One region of the Kosakonia sp. YIM B13571 genome, then DNA from elsewhere that is predicted to be linked to it. Evidence: predicted binding sites of a transcription regulator. Region 1 holds the regulator's gene; each other region holds the start of a gene.
The links. The regulator LexA, encoded in region 1, represses DNA repair genes until DNA is damaged. The targets are predictions, from matches to a motif close to TNCTGTATGTACATACAGNA.
Positions count from the first base shown of each region.

Region 2: dinB (DNA polymerase IV) is a predicted target of LexA. The motif match lies at 1,827-1,846, and genes of this name have one in related genera.
Region 3: umuD (translesion error-prone DNA polymerase V autoproteolytic subunit) is a predicted target of LexA. The motif match lies at 2,374-2,393, and genes of this name have one in related genera.

Region 1 covers NZ_JBHZPL010000009.1:19,191-24,274, reverse strand. Annotated here, with positions in the region: gene zur (zinc uptake transcriptional repressor Zur) at 13-528, shown strand; gene ACFX4O_RS18360 (CsbD family protein) at 811-1,020, opposite strand; gene dinF (MATE family efflux transporter DinF) at 1,199-2,533, opposite strand; gene lexA (transcriptional repressor LexA) at 2,615-3,232, opposite strand; gene ACFX4O_RS18345 (diacylglycerol kinase) at 3,341-3,709, opposite strand; gene plsB (glycerol-3-phosphate 1-O-acyltransferase PlsB) at 3,840-5,084, shown strand, end outside.
Region 2 covers NZ_JBHZPL010000001.1:983,527-988,610, reverse strand. Annotated here, with positions in the region: gene ACFX4O_RS04800 (class II glutamine amidotransferase) at 40-807, shown strand; gene dpaA (peptidoglycan meso-diaminopimelic acid protein amidase) at 778-1,515, opposite strand; gene dinB (DNA polymerase IV) at 1,865-2,920, shown strand; gene pepD (cytosol nonspecific dipeptidase) at 3,347-4,804, opposite strand; gene gpt (xanthine phosphoribosyltransferase) at 5,067-5,084, shown strand, end outside.
Region 3 covers NZ_JBHZPL010000002.1:231,476-236,559, forward strand. Annotated here, with positions in the region: gene fabV (enoyl-ACP reductase FabV) at 1-593, shown strand, start outside; gene umuC (translesion error-prone DNA polymerase V subunit UmuC) at 677-1,939, opposite strand; gene umuD (translesion error-prone DNA polymerase V autoproteolytic subunit) at 1,923-2,357, opposite strand; gene ACFX4O_RS06260 (hypothetical protein) at 2,728-3,630, shown strand; gene ACFX4O_RS06265 (hypothetical protein) at 3,694-3,963, shown strand; gene ACFX4O_RS06270 (RHS repeat protein) at 4,084-5,084, shown strand, end outside.

The sequences.
Region 1 (5,084 bases):
CAGAGAGCGCCAATGGATAAGACCACTTCGCAAGAGATGTTAGTGCAGGCTGAAAAGCTGTGCGCGCAGCGCAATGTGCGCCTGACTCCCCAGCGCCTTGAAGTGTTGCGATTACTAAGCCTGCAACAAAGCGCGATAAGTGCTTATGATCTGCTCGATCTGCTGCGTGAAAGCGAGCCGCAAGCAAAACCGCCGACGGTTTATCGCGCGCTTGATTTCCTGCTGGAGCAAGGCTTTGTCCACAAGGTTGAGTCCACTAACAGCTATGTGCTGTGCCACCTTTTTGACCAGCCGACGCACACTTCTGCGATGTTTATTTGTGATCGCTGTGGTTCAGTGAAAGAAGAACAGGCCGAAGGGGTAGAAGATATTATGCATGCGCTGGCGGCGAAAATGGGTTTTGCCCTGCGGCATAATGTGATTGAAGCACATGGCTTATGTGCGGCCTGCGTGGAAGTGGAAGCCTGCCGACATCACGATCACTGCCAGCATGACCATAGCGTCCAGGTAAAGAAAAAACCGCGCTAACTTATCACCTCTTTTATTGGCTATTCATTACACACAACATTTCGCGAAAAATTTCGCATTCTAAAGGCGGCAAGCGAGCAAATGTCGGGGGAACCTGCGTCGGTCAACCGTTGATAAAACGCGATAGAGAGATGTGGCCTAGAGCGTAAAGTGTGGAAGCTTGTATGCCGAGTGGAGGCCGTTCGTGCTGATGAATGTGAAATTTGAAGGGGGGTGGTACATCCTTGTACCTTCGGGCAGGGTAGCCTTCAGAGAGTTAACATATATGAGGGGATGTGCTGGCTACCAACGGTAATCATTACGCGTTTCCCAGTCCGTCACTTCTTTTTCCGCCTGATCTTTCGCGTAACCGTAACGTTCCTGGATTTTACCCACCAACTGATCACGTTTACCTTCAATGATCGTCATATCGTCATCGGTGAGTTTGCCCCATTTCTCTTTCACAGTGCCTTTAAACTGCTTCCAGTTACCGCCGACTTCGTCTTTATTCATCATGGACTCCTTATCGTTCGGTTAAAAATAGACGTTCTCGCCGTGCTGAACGTATTGATTATTGTAGTCAGGGATTCGGCATTATGGATTTTATTCGGAATCTTTAACCATCTAATAAGATAAAAGCAGCGTAAACGAGACAAGAAAAGCAGAGCGCTAAAGCAGGGATAAAGTGCTATCAGGAAGGATCACTCGCAGCAAACCAACTGTTGTCACGCCAGTGGCGACGCCATACTAGCGTCAGCGTCAGCCCACGCAGAGCAAGAAACACAGCAAGCGACAACCACAAACCGTGATTACCCAAAACAGGCACGGTGAGTAGCGTAACGGCAAACCCCGCCGCCGCCACTGCCATACTGTTACGCATTTCGGCCGCGCGCGTCGCACCGACAAACATACCGTCCAGCAGATAACACCACACCCCCACTAGCGGTAACATAACCTGCCAAATTAGATAATGCCCGGCAAGCTGTTGCAGGGCGGGTAGCGACGTTAACAACGCGATAATTTGCTGACCCGCCAGCGCATACACAACGGCAAAGAACAGCGCCACCAGACCGGCCTGCCGGCAAGCAGCCCGCCAGATATGCATCAATTGACGGCCGTCTCTGGCGCCGTAAGCCTGCCCGGAGTGGGCTTCAACCGCATACGCGAAACCATCCAGCGCATAAGCGGTAAAGGTTAAAAACATCATCAGCACCGCGTTTGCTGCCACCGTCTCATCACCGAGGCGGGCACCAAACACCGTTATCGAACCAAAGCAGAGTTGCAGCAGCAACGAACGCAACATGATATCGCGGTTCAGCGCCAGCAAACGCCGTACGCCGCCGCGCCATGCATTTTTCAACGTCAGCAATGGAATACCGCGCATCACCAGTACGTGTCGCACCATCCACAAGCCAATGACGAAAGTGACGTATTCCGCTATCACCGTGGCAAGCGCTGCACCTTGCACATTCATATGCAGCCCCATGACCAACCACAGATCGAGCACGATGTTGAGCAGGTTCCCCACCACCAGCAAGATCACCGGTGCGCGCGCATACTGCACGCCGAGCAACCAACCGAGCAATACCAGGTTGCCCAGCGAAGCGGGTGCGCTCAACCAGCGAATATCCAGGAACCGCTGCGCCTGTTCCAGCACCGCCTCGCTACCGCCGGTGATATGCAGCGCCACGCCGATAATCGGCGTGCGCAACACAGCAATCAGTACACCAGCGCCCAGCGCCAGCAGCAAAGGCTGGACTAACGCACGCGCCAGCGCGGGCGCATTCTTCGCGCCGAACGCCTGAGCTGTTAGCCCGGTGGTGCTCATGCGCAAAAAGAGCAGCAACATAAAGAGGAAACTGGTTGCCGTTGCGCCAATCGCCACACCGCCCAGGTAAACCGGGCTGTCCAGATGCCCCACTACCGCCGTATCCACTAGCCCCAGCAACGGGACAGTGATATTCGAGAAGATCATCGGCAGTGCAAGCCGCCAGAGCGCTTTGTCGGATGTGGTTAGCAGTGGCATGGTATGAATGTGAATGTTATTGAGGGAAAAGAGGAGATCGCTGCGGAACCTGAATCAGCTCCGCAGCAGAGCGAATGTGCGTTACAACCACGCGCCATTACGAATGACACCGACCGCAAGCCCTTCGATGGTAAAGTTTTGATCGCGCAGATCGACGACGATCGGGGAAAACTCACTGTTTTCCGGCAGCAGTTCAACGGTGTTGCCCTGCTTTTTCAAACGTTTGACCGTGACTTCGTCTTCAATACGCGCAACAACGACCTGGCCGTTACGCACATCTTGCGTTTTGTGCACCGCCAGCAGATCGCCGTCCATAATGCCAATGTCACGCATCGACATGCCGCTCACGCGCAGCAGGAAATCCGCATGGGGTTTAAAGAGGCTCGGATCGACCTGGTAATGGCCTTCGATATGCTGCTGCGCCAGCAGAGGCTCACCCGCCGCGACGCGACCAATCAGCGGTAAGCCGATATCGTCCTCTTCTTCTTCAAGCAGCAGGCGAAGACCACGCGATGCGCCAGATACGATTTCGATAACCCCTTTGCGCGCCAGCGCTTTGAGGTGTTCTTCCGCCGCATTTGGGGAACGGAACCCCAATTGCTGTGCGATTTCCGCACGCGTTGGTGGCATACCGGTTTGAGTGATGCGATCGCGAATAAGATCGAACACCTCTTGCTGCCTGGCCGTTAATGCTTTCATCCCGCCCCCTGGGTGTATATACAGTTATGCTGTGAGTATATACAGCTAAAGGCGATTTTGGAACCAAATTTAAGCAAAAAACCAGAACGTTATTGAATTCTGGAAGCGTTATCGAAAATGCGACCAGAGTAATGCGATCCAGGTAAACATCGCCAACAGGATAGACATCAGCACCGCCGCTGAGCCCATATCCTTTGCTCGCCCGGAAAGTTCATGGAATTCAGAGCCAATACGATCGACCACGGCCTCGATGGCGCTGTTCAGAATTTCGACAATCATCACCAGCGTCACAGAACCAATCAGCAGTACGCGCGTCATTGTGTCAATATCGAGCCAGCAAGCGATTATAATTGCCAGGGTAACCGCAACGGCTTCCTGACGAAATGCCGCTTCATTGATCCAGGCGGCGCGAACGCCTTTCCAGGAATATCCAGCGGCTTTAATGATCCGGGTGAAACCGGTGGTATTATTAGCCATTTAAAAGAACCTTTTTATTAAATTGGCGTCAATGTCTCAGCAAGCGCGCAGCGGTACAACAGAAATTATGTGTGCTTTCTGATATTCTTGCGGCGCAATGGCACTATTAACCAGAGGCTTTACATCCTTTATGTCCGGCTGGCCACGAATTTACTACAAGTTACTGAATTTACCATTAAGCGTACTGGTAAAAAGTAAATCGATCCCCGCAGAACCTGCACAGGAGCTGGGTCTCGATACGTCACGTCCCATCATGTACGTGCTGCCTTATAACTCAAAGGCAGATTTACTGACTCTACGCGCGCAGTGTCTGGCACATGAGCTGCCCGATCCCATGGAACCGCTGGAAATCGACGGCGCTTTGCTGCCGCGTTTCGTGTTTATCCACGGCGGCCCGCGCGTGTTCACTTATTACGCGCCAAAAGAAGAGTCGATCAAGCTGTTCCACGACTACCTGGATTTACACCGCAGCCATCCTGATTTGGATGTGCAAATGGTGCCGGTATCGGTGATGTTTGGTCGTTCACCGGGGCGTGAAAAAGGCGAAATTAACCCGCCGCTGCGTATGCTGAACGGCATCCAGAAATTCTTTGCTGTTTCCTGGCTTGGCCGCGACAGCTTTGTGCGTTTTTCACCGCCGGTTTCGCTGCGTCGTATGGCGACCGAACACGGTACCGATAAAATTATCGCGCAGAAATTGGCGCGCGTGGCGCGTATGCACTTTGCCCGCCAGCGTCTGGCCGCAGTAGGTCCACGCCTGCCGGCCCGTCAGGATTTGTTTAACAAATTGCTCTCGTCCAAGGCGATTGCCCGCGCCGTTGAAGATGAAGCGCGCAGCAAAAAAATCTCCCATGATAAGGCGCAGCAAAACGCCATCGCGCTGATGGAAGAGATCGCCGCGAACTTCTCCTACGAGATGATCCGCCTGACTGACCGTATTCTGGGTTTTACCTGGAACCGTCTCTATCAGGGCATTAATGTGCATAACGCTGAGCGCGTACGCCAGCTTGCACATGACGGTCACGAAATTGTCTATGTGCCCTGCCATCGCAGCCATATGGACTACCTGCTGCTCTCCTATGTGCTCTATCACCAGGGGCTGGTGCCGCCGCATATCGCCGCCGGTATCAACTTGAATTTCTGGCCTGCCGGGCCGATTTTCCGCCGCCTGGGTGCTTTCTTTATTCGCCGGACATTTAAAGGCAACAAGCTTTATTCCACCGTGTTCCGCGAATACTTGGGCGAGTTGTTCAGCCGTGGTTATTCGGTGGAGTACTTCGTTGAGGGTGGACGTTCGCGCACCGGGCGTTTGCTGGATCCGAAAACCGGTACGTTGTCGATGACCATCCAGGCGATGCTGCGCGGCGGCACGCGT
Region 2 (5,084 bases), on a different contig from region 1:
TTACGCCTTCTCTGATAAGGGCGCTATGTGGGGGTGTGTATGTGCGAACTGCTCGGTATGAGCGCAAATGTGCCAACCGATATCTGCTTTAGTTTTACCGGTCTCGTCCAGCGCGGCGGCGGAACCGGGCCGCATAAAGATGGCTGGGGCATTACTTTTTACGAAGGTAAGGGCTGTCGCACGTTCAAAGATCCGCAACCGAGTTTTAATTCCCCTATTGCGAAATTAGTGCAGGACTATCCGATCAAATCCCGATCGGTGATTGCCCATATTCGCCAGGCTAACCGTGGCGAAGTGGCGCTGGAAAATACGCATCCGTTTACCCGCGAACTGTGGGGGCGCAACTGGACGTATGCGCATAACGGGCAGCTTACGGGTTATAAATCGCTGGAGACCGGTAATTTCCGCCCGATTGGCGAAACCGACAGCGAGAAAGCCTTTTGCTGGCTGTTACATAAGCTGACCGAACGCTACCCGCGTACGCCGGGGAATATGGCGGCGGTGTTTAAGTACATTGCGGAATTAGCGGTGGAGCTACGGCAAAAGGGTGTTTTTAATATGCTGCTGTCGGACGGGCGTTATGTGATGGCGTTTTGTTCGACTAATCTGTTCTGGATAACCCGCCGTGCGCCGTTTGGCGTGGCGAAGCTGCTGGATCAGGATGTGGAAATTGATTTTCAGCGGGAAACCACACCAAACGATGTGGTTACCGTGATTGCCACCCAGCCGTTAACCGGCAATGAAACCTGGCAAAAGATTATGCCAGGCGAGTGGGCATTATTTTGCCTGGGGGAGCGTGTAGTTTGACGCCAGCTGCGGCTGAACAGCGGTGTTCAGCGGCTTGCTAACCACATAGCGGCCATCCACTACCGAAACAACCGGCGGCTGGTGGGTGGTGGCGAAGTAGTCATAACCCGGCTTCAATTGCTTCCAGAAATCCGCATAGGTTGAATATTTATGGCGCTGCATATTGGCGTCGGTCATACGGAACGGATAGATACTCACCTGCACGTTCGGCTGCCCAAAAACCAGCGCGGCGGTAACAAACTGGAAGATCTCATCAATACCTGAATCTGTCATCGCGTAGCAGCCAATCGACACGCAAGCACCGTGAATCATCAGGTATTTGCCTTCATAGCCGTGGGCGCGATCGTAGTTATTCGGAAACCCAATATTAATAGCTTTATAGAAGCGGCTATCCGGCTTCAACTGACTGCGCTGCACGGAGTAGAAACCCTCCGGGCTTTTAAAATCACCCTGGCGCTGCTTGGGGCCTAACCCGCCGGAGTAATTACAAATTTTGTAGCTGTCGAGCAACTGATACTGCTCGCCCATCTTGACGTAAAGATCAAGGGTGCGCTCTTCTTTGAAGATCTGGATATAAATCGGCGACCCCATCAACTGCTGCTTATATTCTTTGCTGACCGGCGTTACTGAACCGTTGCTGCTCACCAGGCCAGCAAAAGAGACGCACGGAAGCAGAAGCATCGCAATAAATAATGCGATTTTGCGCATACTACTTGTTTCCTTGATAAAGCTAATACCACATTGCCAGGACGGCAAAAGAAGCCCAAAATTCAGACGATTCTGTTTTGGAGCGCCCACATTAGCATTACGGCATTTTTTCGCAAGCCCCAATCTACGTCGTCTTTCACGCGGCCTCTTTGTCGGCTTCGTTTTTGGCTCGCACGAATGATTTTGAGGATTACGTATCAAATGCTTGGCCGAATGCTGGCGAGTATTATGCGAGTAAAAAGCCTGAATTACCCCTTATATTCCCCTCTTTTCGCCGCATTTACGTGCTGGCTTCTCAATTGCTGCAAATGTGCTGTATACTTATCCAGTGTTCTGTGAGGGCGTACGCATGCGCAAAATCATACATGTTGATATGGACTGCTTTTTCGCGGCGGTAGAGATGCGCGATAATCCAGCCCTGCGCGATATTCCCATCGCTATCGGCGGTAGCCGGGTGCAACGCGGCGTGATCAGCACGGCGAACTATCCGGCGCGCAAATTTGGCGTGCGCAGCGCGATGCCCACCGCGATGGCGCTTAAACTCTGCCCGCACCTCATATTGTTGCCCGGCCGTTTTGACGCTTATAAAGAAGCGTCCAACCAGATCCGCGATATCTTCTCCCGCTACACCTCGCTTATTGAACCGCTCTCGCTGGATGAAGCCTACCTTGATGTTACCGATAGCCCGCACTGTCACGGTTCGGCGACGCTGATGGCGCAGGAAATTCGTCAGACCATTTTTAAAGAAACCCAACTGACTGCTTCAGCGGGCGTTGCACCAGTGAAGTTTCTCGCCAAAATTGCCTCGGATCTCAACAAACCCAACGGGCAATATGTGATTACACCGGCTGATGTACCGGCATTTTTGCGCACGCTGCCGCTCGGCAAAATCCCCGGTGTGGGGAAGGTGTCAGCGGCAAAACTGGAAAAGCTGGGGCTGCGCACCTGCGAAGATGTACAAAAGAGCGACCTTGCCATGCTGCTTAAACGCTTTGGTAAATTCGGCCGTATTTTATGGGAGCGCAGCCAGGGCATTGACGAGCGGGAAATTAACAGCGAACGACTGCGTAAATCCGTCGGTGTGGAGCGGACGCTGGCGGAAGATATTCACAGCTGGGAAGAGTGCGAAGCGATTATTGAACATTTGTACCCTGAGCTTGAGCGGCGGTTAGCAAAAGTAAAACCGGATCTGCTCATTGCTCGCCAGGGAGTAAAACTGAAGTTTAATGATTTCCAGCTCACGACTCAGGAGCATGTCTGGCCGCGTTTAAATAAAGAGGATTTACTGGCGACGGCGCAAAAAACCTGGAATGATCGCCGCAGCGGGCGCGGTGTCCGGCTGGTCGGGCTGCATGTCACGCTACTTGATCCTCAGCTGGAACGGCAACTGGTATTAGGGTTATAAAAATAACGCTACGGATTGATTACCCACTTCATTATTATCCCCGACGTTTTTTCTACGTTACTGCAAAAGCATTTCGCCGTGTCCTGATGTCGCTTTACAGCACTCATTCTTTTTCATATAGCCCCGGGGTTCGTCTGCCGATTCCTTTTATTTGCTCATATATAAAGGGGGAGCCGGGTAATTCTCTTTGTTCTCTCTCGCATGCGGTTTCTTATCTCGCTTCGGAAAGCCTTTCTAATAAACGGCTAGCAACCTTGCTGATAGCTCATCGTCTGGAACAAATAAAGGATGATGAACGCGCGACGCTGAAATCGGAACGCCGATAGTTTCACCACCAGATTGAACGGGGAAACCTGTTTAAAGGGCTGGTGTTTAACGCGGTGTAAGGCTGGGTGATGTCCGCGCCGCCCGGCGCGGACAAAGGGCTTATTTCGCCGGAATCGCTTTCAGCAACTCGGTCAGCAGGGTCCAGTAATGGCCCACGCTTTCGATATGCACTTGCTCATCCGGTGAGTGCGGGCCGGTAATGGTTGGCCCAATCGATACCATATCCATGGTCGGGTACGGTTTTTTGAACAGACCGCACTCCAGACCGGCGTGGATCACCTGAATGTTCGGGGTTTTGTTGAACAGACGCTGGTAGGTTTCACGCACCAGCGCCATTACTGGTGAATGCGCGTCCGGCTGCCAGCCAGGGTAGCCGCCTTTCGGCGCGGTTTTCGCTCCCGCCAGCGCACCCAGTGATTCCAGCATGCTCACCACGTAATCTTTTCCGCTATCCACCAGCGAGCGGATCAGGCAGATGATCTCGGCGTTGTCGTCTTGCAGCGTCACCACACCCACGTTCAGTGAGGTTTCCACCACACCTTTTGCTACGTCGGAGTTGCGGATCACGCCGTTCGGCGTCGCGTTCAACAGGCGCACAAACGTATCGCGTGAAGCGGTGGTCAGCGCGGCTTTATCGCTGGTTGCACTGTCCAGCAGTACCACCAGATTCTTCTCTTTGGCTTCCAGCTCGTTTTTCAGGATTGCCTGATATTCGCTGGCCAGCGTTTTCAGCTGTGCGGCTTTCTCTGCCGGAACGGCGATAACGGCAATTGCTTCGCGCGGAATCGCGTTACGCAGCGTACCGCCAGTGAAATCCAGCAGACGCAGATCGAGCTCCGCCGCGTGGCCGGCCAGGAAGCGCGCCAGCAGTTTGTTGGCGTTACCTAAACCGACATGAATTTCGGCACCAGAGTGGCCGCCTTTCAGCCCCTTAAGTGTCAGCTTGAAGGTCTCATACCCGGTCGGTACGGCTTCGCGGGAGAGGGGCAGGGTGGTGATAAAATCGATACCGCCTGCGCAACCCATGTAGATTTCCCCCTCTTCTTCAGAGTCGGTGTTAATCAGAATATCCGCCTGCAGCCAGTTCGCTTGCAGGCCAAACGCGCCATCCATGCCCGCTTCTTCGGTCATGGTTAGCAGCACTTCCAGCGGACCGTGTTCAACGCTCTCATCTGCCAGCACCGCCAGCGCGGAAGCCATGCCAATGCCATTATCCGCGCCGAGCGTGGTGCCGCGCGCTTTAACCCATTCACCATCTACATACGGGCGAATCGGATCGGTGATGAAATCGTGTACTGTGTCGTTATTTTTCTGCGGCACCATATCAAGGTGGGCTTGCAGAACCACCGGCTTGCGGTTTTCCATGCCCGCAGTGGCCGGTTTACGGATCAGAATGTTGCCAACCTGGTCGCGCTCCGCATGCAACCCCTTTTCTTTCGCCCAGCCCATAATGTGCTCGGCAAGTTGTTCTTCATGGTAGGACGGGTGCGGAATAGAACAAATTTTGGCAAAAATATCCCACAGCGGCTGTGGCGATAGGTGAGACAGTTCAGACACGATGAGTCTCCTTACGAAGAGCCTGCGCAACGTACCTTGCAGGTCACAGGGTTAAATAAACGAACATCGCAAGCGTTCAGCTTGCGAGATGGCGTTGAGAATACCACTTTATTGCCGCGCTGCGAGCACCAGTGCGCGGAAAAAGCGCCGGTAATGCCGGGTAATACTGGTTTTTAGCGCTTCAGATCTCTATAATCTCGCGCAACCTATTTCCCCCTCGAATAATTTTTAAGCCGTTAAAACACAGGCTGGGACACTTCACATGAGCGAAAAATACGTC
Region 3 (5,084 bases), on a different contig from region 1:
GGATTGATATGTTATCGGCTGCTGGTGTGCTGGCTGAGGGGTTCAAAACGGTGGCGTACTCTTATACTGGCCCGAAATCAACGTGGCCGCTCTATAAAGAGGGCGCGTTAGGCGCGGCGAAAGCCCATCTGCACGCAACAGCCGATCATCTTGACGCACAGCTCCAGCGCATTAATGGTCATGCCTATGCGGTGGTCTGCAAAGCGCTGGTGACCAAAGCCAGCGCGTTTATCCCTATGTTTCCGTTATATATTACGTTGTTGTACAAGGTAATGAAGCAGAAGCGGTTGCATGAAACCTGCATTGAGCAGATGCACAGACTGATGCTGAACCACCTTTACCCGCCAATGGGCAACGTCATCACGGATGACGAGCGGCGGATCCGCCTTGATGATTTCGAGCTGCGCCCCGATGTCCAGCAAGCAGTGGAGTTGCTAAGAAAACGGGTCACCACCGAAAACTTTAAAACCATTGGCGACTTTGCCGGGTATCTCACCGAATTTTACGCGCTGAATGGTTTCTCAATGCCGGACGTGGATTACTCCTCTGAGCTGGATCTGCGTCAACTGGTAAAAGAGTACAGCCATGCATAAGCATGTCTGATATGACAAATGCGCCAGTCCATCGGCGCATTTGTTGATGAAAATCGCGGTCGACTATGGCTTCTGTACGATCTTTATTTCACGACAGGCAGGTCGGAATAGCGTGTTGTATAGGCGGGGGAAAGCATTTCGCGTTTCATCGCCCAGTTTTTTTCAATTCCTTGTCCTGCAAACCAGACGCTTCCTTTTCCTGAGGTATTTAAACGATCAATGGTTTCCATCAGCACCGCGCTGTTCGCGTGGGGGCGGTTTTCATCAAATAGATTGAGCTGGGCAACGCCGCTGCTGAAAAAATCTGAAAGCATCACGCCAGCCTTCATATAGCGATGTCCCTCCCGCCATATCTGCTCCAGCGAGCTTGTCGCTGCACGTATAATGTCGCGCGTATCATTGGTCGGCGTCATCAACGTCACGGATGCCTGGTTTCCGTAGTAAATACGATTATCCGCATGTGGGCTGGTACGAATAAAGACGCTGATGAATCGGCAGAATTGATGTTCAGCGCGTAATTTCTCTGCCGCGCGTTCAGCATAGGCGCATATTGCCTGATGCATATCTGAATACTGAGTAATTCGCTTGCCAAAAGAGCGGCTACAAATAATTTGCTGCTTGGTTGGTGGAAACTCATCAAATGCCAGGCATGATTCGCCGCGCAGTTCCCGCACGGTACGTTCCAGCACAACATTGAAGTGTTTACGAATAACCCAGGTTGAGCTGTCGGCAAGTTGCAGCGCGTTTTCAATGCCCATTAACGCCAGCTTTTTACTAATGCGGCGTCCTACGCCCCAGACCTCATGTATCGGCACGTGAAACAGTAACTTACGTTGCCTCTCTCTGGAGGACATATCCACAACACCACCGGCGCTGGCCCATCTTTTGGCGGCGTAATTGGCCACCTTGGCGAGGGTTTTCGTTGGTGCAATGCCAACGCCCGTTGTCAGCCCGATATTTTTCAAGATCTGATTACGGATCTGGTGGCCGAATGCCTCAAGTGCAATACAGTTTGATACGCCAGACAGATTGATAAAAGCCTCATCAATGGAATAAAGCTCGACGGAAGGGGTTATTTCAGAGAGTGTCGACATAACCCGATTGCTGAGGTCGGCATACAGCGCATAATTTGAGCTAAATACCGTAACGTTCTGACGATGAAGCTCATCTTTGATCTTGAAATAAGGCGCAGCCATATCTATGCCGAGATTTTTTGCCTCACGCGATCGCGAAATAATGCATCCATCATTGTTGGATACAACAACGACAGGTTTCCCCTGGAGATCCGGGCGAAACAGCGTCTCACAGGAGGCGTAGAAGTTATTCACATCAACAAGCGCGAACATGTCGGTTTGATTTCAACGTAAATGTCACGACGCCGAAGATCTGCAACTCTTCCTCAGCCTGGAAAATAATCGGCGCATACTGAACATTATGCGGAATGAGCTGGAGAACAGGGCGGGTCCGTAACTCCTTCACTGTGAATTCCCCGGCAACCGCTGCAACAACGATGTCACCGTGCCCGGCGCTCAATGAGCGATCGACCACCAGCAAATCACCATCGCTAATCCCTGCACCGATCATCGAATCCCCGCTGACCCTGACAAAGTAAGTCGCGCTAGGGTGTTTTACGACCAGTTTGTTTAAATCAAGTTGCTCCTCGACATAATCCTGCGCCGGGCTTGGGAACCCACAGGGAACGCGCTCAGTAAAGAGCGGAAGGGGAACGATGTGATCACTCTCGGTGGAAGGGATGAAGCGCATGATGATGAACTCGGTTAACTGTATTTATATACAGTATTGCTAAATTCAGTCGCTGATCAAGAGGCGCTGCGGGCCACATTCAGGAAATCTTTGAAGTAGCAAAGAATTTAGCTAAAAAGTCTCGCCAAAAGCTGGTACCTGAAAGCGGGTGAAAATAGACTGTTCTCCGTAGGGAAAATCTCATTTATGCCTGATGCAAGTGCATTGAAGCCGTTCTCTTACCGCGAGCCACTGCGTGTCGGTTTGTGAGTGCAAGCGAATAATCGGGTCTTTGCGCATATAAGTGCCGCAAACATTTAAACGTGAACGCCTGGCGATGCGAGATACAGGCGCAACCCAAACAGATAATAAATACACACAGGAATGAGTCATGATCAAAAAAATAACCTACGCATCGGCCATGCTGCTTGCGGCCTGCACCAGCTTTAACGCGAGTGCAGCACCTAAAACCGCAGCAAATAAATGTCCGGCAGCGATGGACGTGGATAGTGTTGAAATTCGCGATAGTCAGCAGCTTATGATCCTGACGAAAACGGCATTAGAAAACTATGAAATGGCGGTAGCCAAAGACGCTAAGTGCGTATCAATTTATCGTGATACATATCGGGCTAAATATCTCCCTGAACTCAAGAAACTGGATGCCAGTACGTCGGAACCTGTCGTCAAATTAAAAAGCGCGCCATTGCTGGCTGCTTTTGAAAATGTTATGCAGCCTGGCGTAGATATAAAGGAAACGGATAGCAGGGTTAATGCCTACTATGAGCTCGCAAATGCCTACCTTGAGACAGCGATGCCGGGTAAATGGAAAGTATCAGAAGATAGCGACGAAATGCGGGGCGAAAAAACGTATCTGTATACGCTGGAGTCTGAGGATGTCGCAAAGCTTTCGTCTCCCTATAAACAAGCAAAGGCGACGATTCTGGTGATGCAGAAGGAGAAAGCAGGCGTGATTAGCGACCCGAAAATTATGTATTACGTTTCAGAGGGTCAATTAACTCTCCCTGTAGAAGGCGGTGAAATCGCGGCGAAATATGACGACGATGGAATCAGTCGCTATGACGGTACGATATGCAGTGATGACAATCGTGCTTTCTGCCCTGATCTGACTATTTACCAGCTGTTTGCTTATCTGGATGTGCGCAGTAGCCACAAGGCTATCATTGAGTTGCCGTTCTATATTGATGGCCCTTATCAATATCATTTTAAAACCACTGGCTTAATAACCCGGCGTACAACACCGGATTACTTGCTGCCAAAAAATACAGGGAAATAGCACAGCATCATAAGTTCAGTCATGTGGGGGTTACTATTTTTCGCGTATTGAGGAGATGCTTAGATGTTAAATATTGCCAGAAGCACCGGTAATACCACTACCGGTGTGCATATGCTACAACGCTTTAAAAATGGTTACCGCATTCGTTGCAATCGCGAGACGTTAAGGCGATTCACTTCCATCGATGTTAAGCCGGAATATCAGCATCTGTTTGGCGCAGATGGCGAGGGTATATACCATTCGGCCACCTTTCCAACTATTGCTGAAGGCGCGCAAGCCCTGTGCAGCTTCATCCAGACGGTTTGCGGCCTGGAGTGTCACTGGAAACCGTAACGGTTTTGAGGATTAGCTGTTTGTCTTATATAGCCAGCCCTGAAAGTACCCACTCCAGTGCAAGTCTCCTATGATCTCTGTGTAGCCTGACGGGCTGCACACCATCCCCAGGAGATTCCTATGAGCACATCTTTATTCAGCAAAACCCCGACGGCCACGGTTCTCGACAACCGTGGCCTGACCGTGCGTGAATTCTCGTATCATCGCCATCCCGACTCGCCGGACACCACCCGTGAGCGTATTACCCACCACCAGTACAATGTCCGTGGTTTCCTGCTGCAGAGCGCTGACCCGCGCCTGCACGATACTGGCCTTGCAAACTTCAGCTACCTGACTGGCCTGACCGGAAACGTCCTGCGTGTACAGGGCGTTGATAACGGAACGTCCGTGGCGCTGAACGATGCTGCGGGTCGACCGTTTATAACAGTCAGCAATATTGACACCGCTGACGATGGTACAGAGAACAGAAACCAGGCCGTAACCCGCACCTGGCAGTACGAGGACGCTTCGTTGCCTGGCCGCCCGATAAGTATCACCGAGCAGGTCAACAGCGAAGCTGCCCGCATTGCAGAGCGCTTTGTCTATGCCGGTAACAGCGATGCAGAGAAGGCGCAGAACCTTGCCGGACTGCGTGTTAGCTATTATGACACCGCAGGTCTGATACAGCAGGACAGCGTTGCTCTGACGGGCGTGCTTCTCTCTGTTACCCGCCGTCTGCTGAAAGATGTGGACGACCCGAACACGGAGGTCAACTGGCAAGGGCAGGATGCTTCCGCATGGAACGACTTGCTGGAGGCGGAAACCTATATCACTCTGACAACCTCCGATGCCACCGGGGCAGTTTTGTCGACCACCGATGCAGTGGGTCACCAGCAACGTATGGCGTACGATGTGGCTGGAATGATGTCCTGCAGTTGGCTGACAGTGAAAGGCGGCACAGAGCAAATTATCGTGAGGTCTCTGACGTACTCCGCGGCGGGTCAAAAGTTGCGTGAGGAACATGGTAACGGCGTGGTGACGACATACCTTTATGAACCGGAGACACAGCGCCTGGCTGGAATAAAAACGGCGCGCCCGGAGGGACACGTTTCCGGTGCGAAAGTGTTGCAGGATCTGCGTTA